One region of the Exiguobacterium sp. SH1S21 genome, then DNA from elsewhere that is predicted to be linked to it. Evidence: riboswitches for the same ligand, from Rfam matches in the RefSeq annotation. Region 1 holds a riboswitch; each other region holds the start of a gene.
The links. A riboswitch is a leader RNA that binds a small molecule or an ion and turns the genes downstream of it on or off. The one in region 1 is predicted to bind S-adenosylmethionine.

Region 1 (4,913 bases):
TTGTTGTGTCAGTGTTTCTGGGTCCTCGATGTTGACGTACTTATAGTACAGTAAGACCCGCATTGGTTTTGTTTCCATGTTATTGCTCCCCTGTGTTCAGTTTTTTGCAGGAAAACGAACGTTGGGTTGTGTCGTTCGACGAATGAACTTGCCTGCAACCACAAGTCCATTATTATATGATAGATATCACAGTGAAATTTCGCAAATACTTTTTATTTTTTTTTGAGGAGAGCAGGGGGATGAGTCCTCTTGAACGAATTCGGGTAAAAGGTAGTAACGAAAGCCGAAGGTGGAAACTGAAATGCTCACATCACTCCAACAATATATATTGAACATCATCGAATGGCTCCAAGGATTGCCGGGAGGTCCTTGGGCTGGACTCGGGGCCCCGTTCCTAGAAGCGATTTTCCCGTTCCTCCCGCTCGTCTTGATCATCTCGGCGAACGCGGCCACGTATGGCTTCTGGCTCGGTGTGCTCTTATCGTGGATCGGCAGCTTGGCAGGGACACTCCTCGTGTTCGCCGCCGTCCGATACGTGTTCCGCAAACCGATGACGCGTTGGCTCGAAAAACATAAACAGGGTGTCTATTGGCTCGATCGCATCAACCATATGAGTCCAATCTCGCTCGGATTCTTATATTCGTTGCCGTTCATCCCGGTCAGTTTGATCACGTACTTACTCGCCTTGATTCAAATGCCGCTCCGGACGTTCGTATTAGCGGCCGGATTCGGGAAACTGCTCGTCGTCGTCATCTTCTCAGTCATCGGTGATCAGTGGCAAGAGTTCATCCAAAGCCCGTTCCGCTTGTCGATGCTCGGCTTGCTCTTGCTCGTGTTGTGGGCGATCAGCCGGGGGCTCGAAGAACTTCTCAAACGGCGCGCCTTCAAAAAACGGAACGAAGAGCTCAAACGTAAACGTGAAGCGAGAACATAAAAATCCTCGAAGGCGACCGCCTTCGAGGATTTTTGCTTAGTTGGTTTTTTTGAAACGTGGGAAGTTGAAAACGATCGCCAAGCCTCCGCAAATGAACAGGAGGAACGGATAGAACATATACGGGACGAGGGCGGGGGACGCCGTGTTCGTCAACTCGGCGGCGATGAGGAGCTGCGCCCCGTAAGGCAGAAGTCCTTGTACCCCGCACGAGAAGATGTCGAGTACGCTCGCTGACTTTTTCCGTTCGATGTCATACGTATCGGCGATATTCGCGGCAAGCGGGCCTGCTACGAGAATCGAGATTGTATTATTCGCCGTCGCGACGTTCGTCGCACTGACGAGCCCGGCGATGCTCCATTCCGCACCAGCCCGGCGTTTAATCCGTGACGTGAGTGCGTCTCGTAAATATGTGAGTCCACCGTTATGCGAGATGAGTCCGACGAGTCCGCCCATGAATAACGTCAAGAGCGAGATCTCGGCCATGCCCATCATGCCGTCGGCCATCGCCGTGACGTAAGACGTGACGGCCAAGCTTCCGTCAATCAGCCCGATGATGCCAGCGAGCGCGATGCCCCCGAGCAAAACGAGGATGACGTTCAGTCCGGTCAAGGCGAGGACGATGACGGCGAGATACGGAATCAATTTGTACCATTCGAACGCGGCCACTTCAATCGTCGATTCTCCGCTTGAGAGAACGGCTAACAGGACGGTCGTGATGATTGCGGCCGGGAGCACGATCCAAAAGTTGGTCCGGAACTTGTCGCGCATGTTCGTCCGTTGTGTCCTTACGGCAGCGATTGTCGTATCCGAGATGAACGACAAGTTGTCTCCGAACATGGCCCCGCCGACAACGGCCGCGGCCGCGATTGCGATATTGACCCCGCTCTCTTGATGGATGCCGAGCGCGATCGGGGCGAGCGCGGCAATCGTACCGGTCGATGTGCCCATCGCCATCGAGATGAAAGCAGCGATGACGAACAGTCCGCTCAGTAAGAGTGACGGCGGCAGGAACGTCAAGGCCGCGTTGACCGTCGCGTCAATCGCACCGATTGCACCGGCGACGCTCGAGAACGCGCCGGCGAGCAGGAAGATGAATATCATGATCAAGATGCCTGGATTGCCGGCACCTTGGGCGATGCGCTCAACGGTCTGAGTGACGCTTCCTTTCGTCATCATCGCAGCGACAATTAAAGCGATCAACGCCGCGATCAGCACCGGGAACTTGTAAAAGTCGCCATAATAAATACCCGCCCCGATGAAGAAGACGAGGAAGACGAGCAAGGGCAAGAGCGCCCATTTGTTAGCTGTTGGTTGTTCCAATCGATTCACCTCATTTCAAAGAATAGAAAAAAAGAGCCTTCCGAAAAAGGCTCTCTCTGTAAGAGACACCCTTTTCATCTTTCGAGCAGAACGCTCGCTGGATTTGGCACAGGTTACCCGCTGCCGAGACATCTAAGGGCCAGTCCCTCCGTCTCTCTTGATAAAAAGTCGTCATGATGTAGTTGTTAGACACGTTTCCTAACGTACCTGTTTCAAATCGGGTTGTCAACAGAAATCCCCCTGCGCCAGTGGACGCGGGGGGAAGTCATGTCGTCAAAAAGTTGTAATGGGCGACGCGGTTACGACCGGCGTACTTGCCGCCGACGTAAAGAGCCCGGTCAGCGTTACGGATCGTATCGTCAAGCCGTTTGTCGCCGAACGCTTGAATCGTATCGACACCGATCGAGGCGGTCACGGGAATATCGACCCCATCGACACGGAACGGCTTATCTTCAATCTTCTGCCGAATCCGTTCGGCGATATCGACGGCTTGGTCGACGTCGCAATGATTGAGCAGCAAGATGAACTCCTCGCCCCCGTAACGGGCCGCAAAGTCATCGGTCCGGAGCACTTGCCGGATTCGCCGCCCGAACTCTTGGAGCACGTTGTCTCCGACTTGGTGACCGTGCGTGTCATTGATTTTTTTAAAGAAGTCGATGTCGAGCATCGCGACCGAGATCGGGTACATCGAGCCGTCCGAGATTTGTTGAATCCCATACTCGTAGAACGCGCGCGCGTTGGCGAGCAGCGTCAAGCTATCGGTGCGGCTTTCCGTGTATAGGCGGTCGCGTTCGTGGCATCGGCTGATCGTTCGGTTGAACGATTTCAACAGTTTTACCATCTCGTTTTGAATGATGGGCGGATAGCCATAGACGTGTTCACCGATCATGACGATACGTGTCCGAATCCCGTCAATCTCTTCTGACTGGACCGAGATGAAGCTGTGGTAATCGTCATGAAACGCATCTGACAACGCTGCGTCCCATTCGAAGCGCATCTCATAATCGACAGACTTGGCGTGTGGATGGCGCGCATCCATCAAGTCGAAGACGAGCGGACGGTCGATCGGCTGTCGCGTCAACAAATCGAAATAGAGCGTTCGGTCGAACAGGACGAACTCGACAAACCCTTTATCATATTGGTTGAGGCGTTCACATTGACTCAAGAACACTTCAATCGCCTGGGCCTCGCTTTGAGATAGGGAGACGGCCTCTTTCGCTTCATCGTACTGTTCGATCAATGACTTGAACGCGTCTTGGCGCCCTTTTTGAATCATCAACCGCTTAATAAAGAACGTGAGGGCGGCCGCAATGCTGCTGACGACGAGCAAGTTTGTCTCACGGAAAAACGACGCGGCAAAGATGAAGACGAAACTGACGATATATGTGTAAAAAGCGATGTTCAGAAAATCTCGGACCGGAATATCAACGCGGAACCACCAGCCGACTTGATATTTTTGGACAATCGTGTTCAAGATGATGGCGCTGATCAGACCAAGGAGCGGGACAAACGAATCCTGCGAATAGAAGCCAAGACCGGTCTCACCGCCGAGTGCCAAGTAAACACTTGCCGGGATGGCGATTTCTAAAAATGACGTGATCGCGTTCCAAGGATAAGTGAACCGGAAGCGGCGGAGCGCGACGCGCGGTTTTAAGTTGGCGAACTGAAAGACGAGGAGTCCAATTTGGTTGACGAGGAGCGCCGTCTCAAAATCAAAGAATAAAAAGATGATGAGGACGATGCTTTCTGAAAACGTGAAATAGACGCCTTTCCGTTCAATCGAGTCCATTTGGAAAATGATGACGAGCAGCGCGATCAAGATGAACGGAAGCGGCTCGATCGCCGGAACATCAAGGACACCGGTTGTAAACAAAGTGATGGTCAGTAAAACGATCAAACTCCAAATGCTCCAACCGAGGACGGACATCTTGCGAAAATGATTCATAGTTCCCTCCTGTGTGGGAAAAGTCTTCTCATATGTATGGTAGGAGATTCGGCACGGTTGCGCCCGAGTCCTGCCTATTCATCATAATGGCTGAATTCTAGCATTGAGTCTACATCAAATATCCTCTATAATGAAGTTGCTTTTCAACCACATAGACGAAAGTCGATGAAAAAGAGAGTAACGATCGTTTAGTCAACAAAGCGACCTAGGGATTGGTGAGAGCCTAGGCTGACAAACATCGCGAAACGCACTTTTGAGATGCTATCCGAAGCGAGTAGGCGTAGCCGGGGGCCCCCCGTTATCACCGTTAAAGTGGTCTGTGTAAAACAGGCAAGAAGAGTGGTACCGCGGGCCAACCCGTCTCTTTGCATCTGTGCAAAGGGCGTTTTTTTTATGACTAGATTTGAAGGAGGAAATTTACATGAGTTATGAACGCAAGTATGCGGAGGCTCTGTCACGTGTCATCGGTGACGAACTCACGCTCGACCAGATTGAGGCATTGATTGAAAAACCAAAACATGAGGCGCACGGGGATCTCGCGTTCCCATGCTTCCAACTCGCCAAGGCGTACCGGAAAGCGCCGGTCATGATTGCGACTGACATCGCCGGTGAATTGAACGACGAACTGTTCACAAAAGTTGAAGCGGCCGGTCCATACGTGAACGTCTTCTTGAGCCGTGGCGTCGTCTCGCAGGAAATCATTAACGTGGTTCT
Region 2 (4,913 bases), on a different contig from region 1:
TAGCGGTGCAACTCGCGCACGTCGGTGATCCCGGTCTTGATCATCATGTCGCGCATGAGCAGGGCGCAGACGCGGGCGTCCTCGGCGGCATCGTGGTGGATGAACGGGACGTTCAAATGCTCGGCCATCGTGTTCAACTTATGGTTCGGTAGCCCCGGGTAGAGCTTGCGGGACAACTTGACGGTACAGCCGTATTCAATCGTTGGGAAAGTGAACAAGTCGTACTTGGCGATCGCTTTACGGAGCGCACCCATGTCAAACGCGGCGTTATGGGCTATGACGACGTCGACGGCGTTCAGTGTCGGATAGAGCTGTTCGAGCACTTCGGGCAATGCCGGGGCGTCCCAGACGTCGCTCGGGCGAATCCCGTGGACGCGAATATTGCCTTGGTCAAAGTCTTCCTCAGGATTGACGAGCAATTGGTTCGTCTCGACGACTTCACCGTCTGTCAGTAGACTCCAACCGACAGAGCAGATGCTCCGACTGTCGCGATTGGCCGTCTCGACGTCGATTGCTAGAATAGAATGTGGCATAAAAGTTCCTCTCTTCGTTAAAAATCTGTACAAAAAAAGTCTAACACAAGGTTAGACTGTAAAGCGATCATGCGGCCGAGAGATGCCGACACGCCTCGGCGCAGCGCAAGCAAGCTTCAGAGCAGCGTTGGCAATGGTCGTACAAGTGACGCCCGCATTCGACGGCACACGTATCACACACTTGCGCGCAGAGCGCCCCGATCGGTCTTGTGAACGCCGAGTCGGTTTCGAGCGCGTTCAAGGTGAGTGTGGCGACTTCGGCACATTCTTTTGTCAACCGGATACATTCCGAGACCATCAGCAGGTCTTCTTCTTGTAAACATTTCGAGAAGCAATGGTTGCTCGCCCGTATACAGTCGATCACGGCCAAAATCGTCTCTTCGACAGAGGCTCGGTTCATTGGAAGTCCCCCTTAAGATAAATGATGTCTTACAATCATTACCCGGTTCGTGTCGACTTAAACCGAGGCGGGGACACAAAAAAGCCGGCCCACATCAGTGGACCGACTTAAGGAATGGAGCATAGCGGGCTCGAACCGCTGACCTCCACGCTGCCAGCGTGGCGCTCTCCCAGCTGAGCTAATGCCCCGTTGGAAATTATTATATCATTCTAATAAATGATTTGGCAATAAGAAAAACGAAAGAACTTTGAAAATCATTTTTTTGAAGTTTAATGGACGTTAGAGCTGGGAAAAATAGATAGGATGTTATATTAAGAAAGCAGGTGCAACGTATGGAGATGATTTTGCTAGCGCTACTGCCCGCACTCATGTGGGGGAGTATCCCGCTGATCGTATCTATTGTCGGCGGCAAGCCGATTCAACAATTGATCGGTACGACGATCGGCGCGATGGTGATGGCGGTTGTCATCGCGCTCGTCTTCAAGCCAGAGTTCACGACGCTCGCGATCGTGACTGGTTTCATATCAGGTGTGTTCTGGGCGCTTGGACAATACCTTCAGTTCCAGTCGTTCCAAATTTTAAGCGTCTCGAAAGCGATGCCGATCAGTACAGGGATGCAGCTTGTCGGGACATCACTGTTCGGGGTCATCGTCCTTGGGGACTGGAAGACATCGACCGAGCTATGGCTCGGCTTCTCGGCCCTCGTCTTGATCATCATTGGGGCCGTCATGACGTCATATCAACAAAATAAAGAATCCGACAGCAGTAGTGCTTTGAAAAAAGGGCTACTCGTGCTCCTCGTTTCGAGCATCGGTTACGTGACGTACGCCGTCCTGACCAACTACTTTGAAGTGGATGGCATCACCGCCATCCTACCGCAGTCACTCGGGATGTTCATCGCCGCGCTCTTGTTCAGCCTTCGTGAAAAAGATGTGAAAAAGTTTGATCCGAAAACGTTCAAGAACATTTTCGCCGGGCTTGCCTGGGGGATCGGGAACTTCGGGTTGTTCGTCTCGAGCGGAGAAGTCGGCATCGCGACGTCTTTCGCACTGTCTCAACTGAACGTCGTCGTCGCGACACTCGGTGGTATTTACTTGTTAAAAGAAGAAAAGACGTCGAAAGAACGCGTCTTCGTCTTTATGGGGATCGGTCTGATCGTGGTCGCTGGATTCATGCTCGGGCTCGCCAAGAGCTAAAAAAACGACGGGCATGAGGCCCGTCGTTGTCAGCTTGTCCACGTCTGGTCGATGAACTCGTCACGGCCAGATTGTTTCCGGTCCGCTTTATAGTGGGCCGGATTTTTTTTATGATAATCTTGATGATAGTCTTCGGCCGGGTAAAAGACGTCAGCCGGTAAGATTTTCGTCACGATCGGTTGTTTGAACTTTCCGCTCGCGGCGAGTTCGTCGCGACTCTGTTCTGCCGCCACGCGTTGCTCTTCCGTATGATAGAAGATGGCGGGCGCATATTGTTGCCCGCGGTCTTGGAACTGGCCGCCGTCGTCGGTCGGATCAGTCTGAATCCAATACAATTCGAGCAGGCGCTCATATGAGAATTGAGAAGGATCGAACGTGATCTCGACGACCTCGTAGTGACCACTCGTGCCTGTCTTGACGTCTTTATACGTCGGATTGTCGACGTGCCCGCCCGTATAACCGGATACGATGCCTTCGATGCCTGGCTGTTCCTCGAACGGTGTCACCATGCACCAAAAACAACCACCTGCGAATGTAGCTTTTTCCAAAATAAAATCCCCCTCATGTTCATTCCAAAAAAACGCCCATGTCATCGACATGAGCGTTTTGTCATATCGTCCAAGGCGATGCCTTGCTGGAAGTAGCACCTTGCCGAAGCAGGTTGCTGTGAAGTCGTAGAGCCAGGTCTCTCGTTCACTCAAGATATCGATATGTAGTTGGTGACAGCATCATATCATCTGTCTCGTTTAAACGTCAACGATTTGGTGTGCGCCGAAGTTGAAATAGCGTGGCACCAACAATCAAGATAATGAGGGCAATGGACGCAGGGAATGCCCACGGCAAATCATCCCCGAACAATTGTAGAAAGAACAGGGCGAACACGGACAGTAAAACAAGGATGTAAGAGCGGGACATGGCTACCTCCAATAACGTTTCTTCTAGTGTATCAAGTTGCACATCCAATGGCGATAAAAAGAAGGGGATTCGATGCATTCAGCGAATACCGAATAACATTGCCTATAAGGAGGGAACTAGATGCAAGACTTATTTGAACTAGACATCGAGACCGCACAGCGCGGCTATAAAGAAGGGACGTTCACGGCCCGGGACGTGACGGCCTACTATTTGACACGGATCGCTAGCTTGAACGATAAACTGAAAGCGGTCATCCAAGTGAACCCAGACGCACTGTTCGAGGCCGAGGCGGCCGAACGTGCCTACGGGCGCGGCGAGCGTTTACCGCTTCTTGGGATTCCCGTATTGATTAAAGACAACATTGAAACAGCAGGGCTCATGAAGACGACTGCCGGCGCCGTCGCGCTCGAGCACCATTTCGCCGGTCGCGACGCCGAGCTCGTCCGTCGGTTGAGGGAACAGGGGGCGGTCATCCTGGGCAAAGCCAATTTGTCGGAATGGGCCAACTTTTTGACAGAAGGGATGCCGAACGGATGGAGCGGCGTCGGGGGGCAGACGCTCAATCCGTATGGTGACAAGCTTGACGTCGGTGGGTCGAGCTCTGGTTCGGCGTCAGCCGTCGCTGCGAACTTGACGTTGCTCGCCGTCGGCAGCGAGACGAGCGGGTCGATCATCCACCCGAGCGTTCATAACAGCATCGTCGGCATCAAGCCGACGGTCGGTCTCATCAGCCGGAGCGGGATCATTCCGATCTCACGGTCGCAAGATACGGCCGGTCCGATGGCGCGGACGCTCCGCGACGCGGTGCTCGCACTAGAAGCGATGTGCGGGGAAGACGACTCGGACCCGGCGACGACACATCTACCGGCCGGTCCACCGTACCGGACGTGTCTCGACGAACGTCAAGCCGTCGGCATGCGTGTCGGTTTCGTGAAGGCTGAACTGTCGGATGAAGAACAGACGCTCTATCAAGCGGCGCTGGCGTTACTCAAAGCGAGCGGGGTCGAGCTCGTCGAAGTCGACCTGCCGTCAAACGACGGACTTGACCAAGGCGACGTCCTCTACCATGAGTTTAAGCTCGGGATCGAGGCGTATTTGGCGACGACAGCGCTCCCGTATGAAACGCTCGACGATTTGATGGACTGGAACAAGCGTCACCCGGAAACGGTCCCGCACGGACAAGTTACGTTCGAGAAAGCGAATCAGTTATCGGGTCGCTTGACCGAGTCGAGCTACCTCGAGCGACGCTTAGCCGACGTCCGGCAGGCGAAAACGGACGGTCTCGACCGTATATTGATGGAACAAACGCTTCACGCCCTGGCGTTGCCACACGACTTGAATTACGATATGGCGGCGAAAGCGGGCCATCCGACGATCACGATCCCATACAAGCTCAAACAGAGCGGGGCACCTTTCGGGCTGTCATTCACGGGTACGAGCTATGCGGAACGAGACCTCATCCGTATCGCCTACGCGTTCGAACGCCACGTGACGCGTCCGATCCCGCCTATGTAAGAACGTTGCACCTGTCGCTCACGTCCGCTACAATGGTACGTATGCGGATTGAAGAAAGGACAGATTACAATGAAATCATCTATATATGGGCTGACGTTTGATCAGCTGTCGGACGCTTGCGTATCTTGGGGATACAGTGCCTACCACGCTAGACAAATATGGGACTCGCTTTACATCGACCGTGTCAGACGGCTCGACGAGATCGCGGTTCGTCCCGAAGTGCGCGAACAGCTTGAGGCGAACTATGCGCTGACGACACAAGAACTGTTCGTCAAACAAGAAGCGGGTGACGGCACGGTCAAATTCTTACTTAAACTGCACGACGGGCATTATATCGAAACGGTGCTCATGCGC
Region 3 (4,913 bases), on a different contig from region 1:
GAAGTGCCGCTTCGACGTCCGTCTTGAACTCCAAGTTTTTCGGGTTGTCGACGATGTCAGCGACTGTCGCGTCTGTCGTCTTGCCGTCAGCGAGCGTGAGCAAGCCTTCTGTTTGAAGCATCGTCAAGATTCGTCCGTGGTCAGCGACCGACGAGCTCATGATGATTTCAGCGCCGTCTGGAAGCTCATCGAGTGATTTGTAGTCTTGTGAGTAGACACCGATCGGCTCGATGTGGACGCCGCCGGCTGAAGCGAATTTATAGTCTTTGTTCTCAGCCATTTGTGACTCGAGGTACGGCTCGTGTTGGAAGTAGTTAGCGTCGAGCTCACCAGCTGCGAGCGTCTTGTTCGGGAGCACGTAGTCTTGGAACTTCTTGATTTCAAGCGTGTAGCCTTTTTCTTCATATTCGTCTTGGACGTGCTCTAAAATCTCGGCGTGTGGTACGTTCGACGCGCCGATGATGAGCGTCTTGTCGTCGCCCGAGCCTGATTCTGAGTCCCCGCCGCCACATGCCGCGAGAATTGTGAGTGCTGATGCTGCTGTCAATCCGAGTACTGTTTTCCATGATTTCATTATAAAACCCTCCATATGATTGTATTTGATTAAGCTGATCGCTTATCGATTTTTGAGACGAGTCGATCGCCGATGAACTGAACGACGAAGACGATGACTAAGATCAATACGGTCGCGACGAACGTGACGTCGCTTTGTGAACGCTGGAACCCTTCAAGGAACGCCAAGTTCCCAAGGCCACCACCACCGACGACACCGGCCATGGCCGTGTAACCGACGATGGCGACGATCGTCACCGTGATGCCTGACACGATGGCCGGGAGTGCTTCCGGGAACAACACTTTATAGACGATCTGCCATTTCGTCGCGCCCATCGACTCGGCCGCCTCGATGACACCGCGATCGACTTCGCGGAGTGCGAGCTCGACCATACGTGCATAAAACGGGGCCGCACCGATGATGAGCGCCGGGAGCGCCGCCGTCGAGCCGAGCATCGTTCCAACAAGAAGGAGCGTGAACGGAATGAGCAAGATAATTAAAATAATGAACGGGATCGAGCGGAACACGTTGACGACCGCGCTGATGATCGTGTAAATCGGACGATTCTTCATCATGAGCGGTTCGTTCGTGACATATAAGAGCATGCCGAGGGCGAGACCGATGACGAATGTCGCGGCTCCTGCGACGAGCGTCATATAGAGCGTCTCCCACGTCTGTTCGAGCATGACTTGCCAATCTACATTAGGAAACATCGCTTTCTACCTCCACTTCCACTGCCTGCGATCGGATTGAGGCGATGGCCCGCTCGACTTCAGCCGGCTCTCCGATCAATTGGATGAATAGCGTTCCGAGCGCGCCGACTTGGGACTGCGTCACGTTACCGCCGATGATGTTGAAGCCGATGTCGTGCTGTTTCAACACTTCCGATAAAATCGGCTGTTCGGCCGTCTCGTTCAAGAACTTAAGTTTGACGATTTGGCCACTCGGATAACGTGCTTTCAAATGCTCGAACGTGAGCGACATGTCGTCGACGGCACCGATCTGTTTGACGAACTCTTTCGTGATCGGCTGTTCCGGATGTTGGAACACGTCCGCGACTTGGCCGGTCTCGACGACTTTCCCTGCCTCCATGACGGCGACGCGATGACAGATTTTTTGGATGACGTGCATCTCATGGGTGATGAGGACGATCGTCAGTCCGAGCTTCTTATTGATGCTGACGAGCAGCTCGAGAATCGAATCGGTCGTCTTCGGGTCGAGTGCGCTCGTCGCTTCATCGCAGAGGAGCACGTCTGGATTTGTAGCGAGCGCGCGGGCAATCCCGACTCGCTGCTTTTGACCGCCCGATAGTTGCGACGGATAGCTGTCTTCACGTCCGGCGAGACCGACGAGATCGACGAGCTCTTGGACGCGGCGTTTACGTTCACTGGCCGGTACCCCGATCAGTTCGAGCGGGAAGCTGATGTTCTCAGCGACCGTGCGCGACCATAATAAGTTGAAGTGTTGGAATACCATCGAGACGTTTTTGCGCACCCCGCGCAGTTCTTTCGGAGTGAGCTTCGTCAGCTCGCTCCCTGCGACGACGATCTCACCGCTTGACGGTGACTCGAGTCGGTTGAGCAGACGGATGAGCGTCGACTTCCCCGCCCCTGAATATCCGATTATTCCAAAAATTTCGCCGCTCTCGATTGTGAGCGACACATCATCGACCGCCTGGACTCGACCGTTCTTCGTGTCGAACCATTTGGCCACATTACGTAATTGAATCAATACCTTTCCCTCCTGACAACAAAAAAAGTACACACGTTTGAGCAAACGTGCGTACTTTATCGGTACGGACAACGATTGCTCTCATCTTCCAAGGTTCTCACCTTGCTGGAATTAGCACCATTTCGGATTGCTCCGCGGTTGCTGGGCGTCATAGGGCCAGTCCCTCAGCCTCTCTTGATAAGAGTGTTGTTTATTCGATTAGCTTTATAATAGCGACACATTATTTTCATGTCAAACTATTTTGTGCGAAAAATCAAAAAAAGGTGCCATCCGAGGATGACACAGAACGTAGCACCTTGAGTCACGGAAGGACAACCCATAGATGAAACTCTTTTGCCCGATCAGAGTGTTCATCCTTATATGGGGGATTCAAGCCATCCATCACTCGGCCTTAGAACGTACCATGCGGTTACGCGGTAGGTGTCCCTGCGCTTGATTTTTTTGGGGGACAATCGAAGGGAAGGTCCACCTAAAAGTCGCGTAAAGTGATGCACCGGCTGTTCTAAAACGTCTTGATGGCTGGAGAATCTCGTCCTATATTGTGTTCAAGTAAGATGTTGTAATGAATATACCATTCGTGAACTTTCTGTGTCAACTGATTATTTAAAATTTTCTGATTATTCTAATCATCCTATCTCATTTAACGAAAGATAGGACGTGCTGCACGTTTTGGAACGCATATAATCGGTCTTCGACTTGGCCGTCTTTAAGCTTTAACAGCGCCGGGACGCTCATGACTTGATACGCTTCTAACTCTTGCGGGATAAAGTTGGCGTCCTGCTTGTCAATCGCGAGTGTCGGGTCGACCGCTTCGACGACGGCGAGCATCCGCTCGGCCACAGCGCATGTTCCACACATCGGGGCGTATATATATAACAATCCGTCTGTAATCATTGTTCTCACCTCTTTTATAAGTATATGAATGTGAGCCGATCTGTTCAAAAGTTGTGCTCACCCCACGAATTTTCTGAATCGTTCAACATTTCCTGTTGACGCTTCACGAAAAGAGGCATAGTATGGTCATTAACTTTAACGCTTTCGTACATAACAGCGTATACGTAGAAAAGGACAGGTGAATCGACTTATGACGGAACAAACGAAACTGACAGGCAAACAATTTTTGATGAACGTATTGAACGGACTCAGTCTCGCTATTTTAATCGCCCTCATCCCGAGCGCGTTGCTCGGTGAATTAACGAAAGCCATCTTACCGTATTTTCCGTCTTTGCAGTTCATCTTAGACGCGACGACGATCGCGATGCGCCTACTCCCGGTCATCATCGGTGTCACCGTCGCGATGCAATTCGGACGCTCGGCGCTCGAGGCCGGGACGATCGGTATCGCGACCCAGGTCGGGAGCGGCGCTATCCGTATCGAGGAAGGCGCGTTCCTCATGGCGGGAATCGGCGACGTCATCACGGCCGGTGTGACCGCCGCCCTCGCGACATATATGGTCATGCAGCTGTCGCCACGCTTAAAGACGTACACCGTCCTGGTCTTACCAATGACGGTCATCGTCATCGCCGGCGGAATCGGCATGTTCTTACTCACGTACATCTCACAGATCACGACGTACATCGGCACAGTCATCATGACGATGACTGAACTCCAACCGATCGTGATGGGCATGTTGATCGCGATGGCGTTCTCGCTCATCATCGTCTCCCCGATCTCGACGGTCGGGATCGCGACGGCGATCAGTCTGTCCGGTGTTGCCGCCGGGGCCGCTAACCTCGGCGTCGTCGCAGCCGGTTTTGGTCTCGCTATCGCCGGGTGGCAGATGAACGCGACCGGGACGTCGCTCGCTCACTTCCTCGGCTCACCGAAAATTCAAATGGCGAACTTCGTCCGTCGTCCGATCATGATGCTCCCTGTGCTCGCGAACGCGGCCATTCTCGGGGCGCTCGCCGGTATCCTTCGTATCGAAGGAACACCGATCAGTGCCGGATTCGGTGTCTCTGGACTGATTGGACCTGTCAACGCCCTGCACTTGATGCCAGGCGGATTCGCGCTCTGGAACGTCATGCTCGTCATCGTCTTGTTCGGCCTCATTCCGGTGACGCTCGGGATTGTCTTCTATCGCCTGTTCAACCGGACATCACTCATCCAGCCTGAACATTACCGCCTCGACTTCGACTAAATCAAAAATCCCGGGTTCTCATAAAGAGAAACCGGGATTTTTGTTAGCCTTGAATCATCGTTTCATATTCTTCTGCCGACATGAGTTTGTCGACGTCCGTTGAATCGTTTAACTCGACTTCGATCATCCATGCGCCTTCGAACGGTGCTTCGTTGACGAGTTCCGGCGAATCCGCGAGTGATTCGTTTACCGCCGTGATTTTGCCAGAAATCGGTGCGTACAGTTCAGACACCGTCTTGACCGATTCGACCGAACCGAACGGCTCGTCGAGCAAAATCGTGCCGCCGACTTCAGGAAGTTCCACAAACACGATGTCCCCTAGTTCGCTTTGTGCGAAATCCGTGATCCCGATGCGGGCAACGCTTCCGTTCACTTCAACCCATTCGTGTTCTTTTGAATAACGTAGATTTGCAGGTACTTTGCTCATCATGACTTCCCCCTCAAATAAATTAGACTCACATGTGTATTATAGCACTTAGCCCCAAACGT

Region 2: linked by a shared signal. The riboswitch ahead of msrA (peptide-methionine (S)-S-oxide reductase MsrA) and the one ahead of EVJ24_RS13705 (Na+/H+ antiporter NhaC family protein) in region 1 are both predicted to bind S-adenosylmethionine.
Region 3: linked by a shared signal. The riboswitch ahead of EVJ24_RS11650 (methionine ABC transporter ATP-binding protein) and the one ahead of EVJ24_RS13705 (Na+/H+ antiporter NhaC family protein) in region 1 are both predicted to bind S-adenosylmethionine.

What each region holds. Positions count from the first base shown of each region.
Region 1 covers NZ_SJUY01000012.1:11,330-16,242, forward strand. Annotated here, with positions in the region: gene trhO (oxygen-dependent tRNA uridine(34) hydroxylase TrhO) at 1-78, opposite strand, end outside; gene EVJ24_RS13700 (TVP38/TMEM64 family protein) at 302-934, shown strand; gene EVJ24_RS13705 (Na+/H+ antiporter NhaC family protein) at 971-2,254, opposite strand; SAM riboswitch class I at 2,326-2,421, opposite strand; gene EVJ24_RS13710 (GGDEF domain-containing protein) at 2,520-4,199, opposite strand; T-box leader at 4,356-4,567, shown strand; gene argS (arginine--tRNA ligase) at 4,621-4,913, shown strand, end outside.
Region 2 covers NZ_SJUY01000002.1:2,242-7,154, reverse strand. Annotated here, with positions in the region: gene EVJ24_RS03485 (3'-5' exonuclease) at 1-533, opposite strand, end outside; gene EVJ24_RS03480 (four-helix bundle copper-binding protein) at 601-933, opposite strand; tRNA gene EVJ24_RS03475 (tRNA-Ala) at 1,049-1,121, opposite strand; gene EVJ24_RS03470 (GRP family sugar transporter) at 1,266-2,129, shown strand; gene msrA (peptide-methionine (S)-S-oxide reductase MsrA) at 2,159-2,677, opposite strand; SAM riboswitch class I at 2,739-2,838, opposite strand; gene EVJ24_RS15430 (hypothetical protein) at 2,883-3,044, opposite strand; gene EVJ24_RS03460 (amidase family protein) at 3,165-4,559, shown strand; gene rlmN (23S rRNA (adenine(2503)-C(2))-methyltransferase RlmN) at 4,629-4,913, shown strand, end outside.
Region 3 covers NZ_SJUY01000008.1:98,547-103,459, reverse strand. Annotated here, with positions in the region: gene EVJ24_RS11660 (MetQ/NlpA family ABC transporter substrate-binding protein) at 1-574, opposite strand, end outside; gene EVJ24_RS11655 (methionine ABC transporter permease) at 604-1,266, opposite strand; gene EVJ24_RS11650 (methionine ABC transporter ATP-binding protein) at 1,256-2,284, opposite strand; SAM riboswitch class I at 2,363-2,468, opposite strand; gene EVJ24_RS11645 (thioredoxin family protein) at 2,921-3,178, opposite strand; gene EVJ24_RS11640 (PTS transporter subunit IIC) at 3,369-4,424, shown strand; gene gcvH (glycine cleavage system protein GcvH) at 4,468-4,851, opposite strand; gene EVJ24_RS11630 (arsenate reductase family protein) at 4,900-4,913, opposite strand, start outside.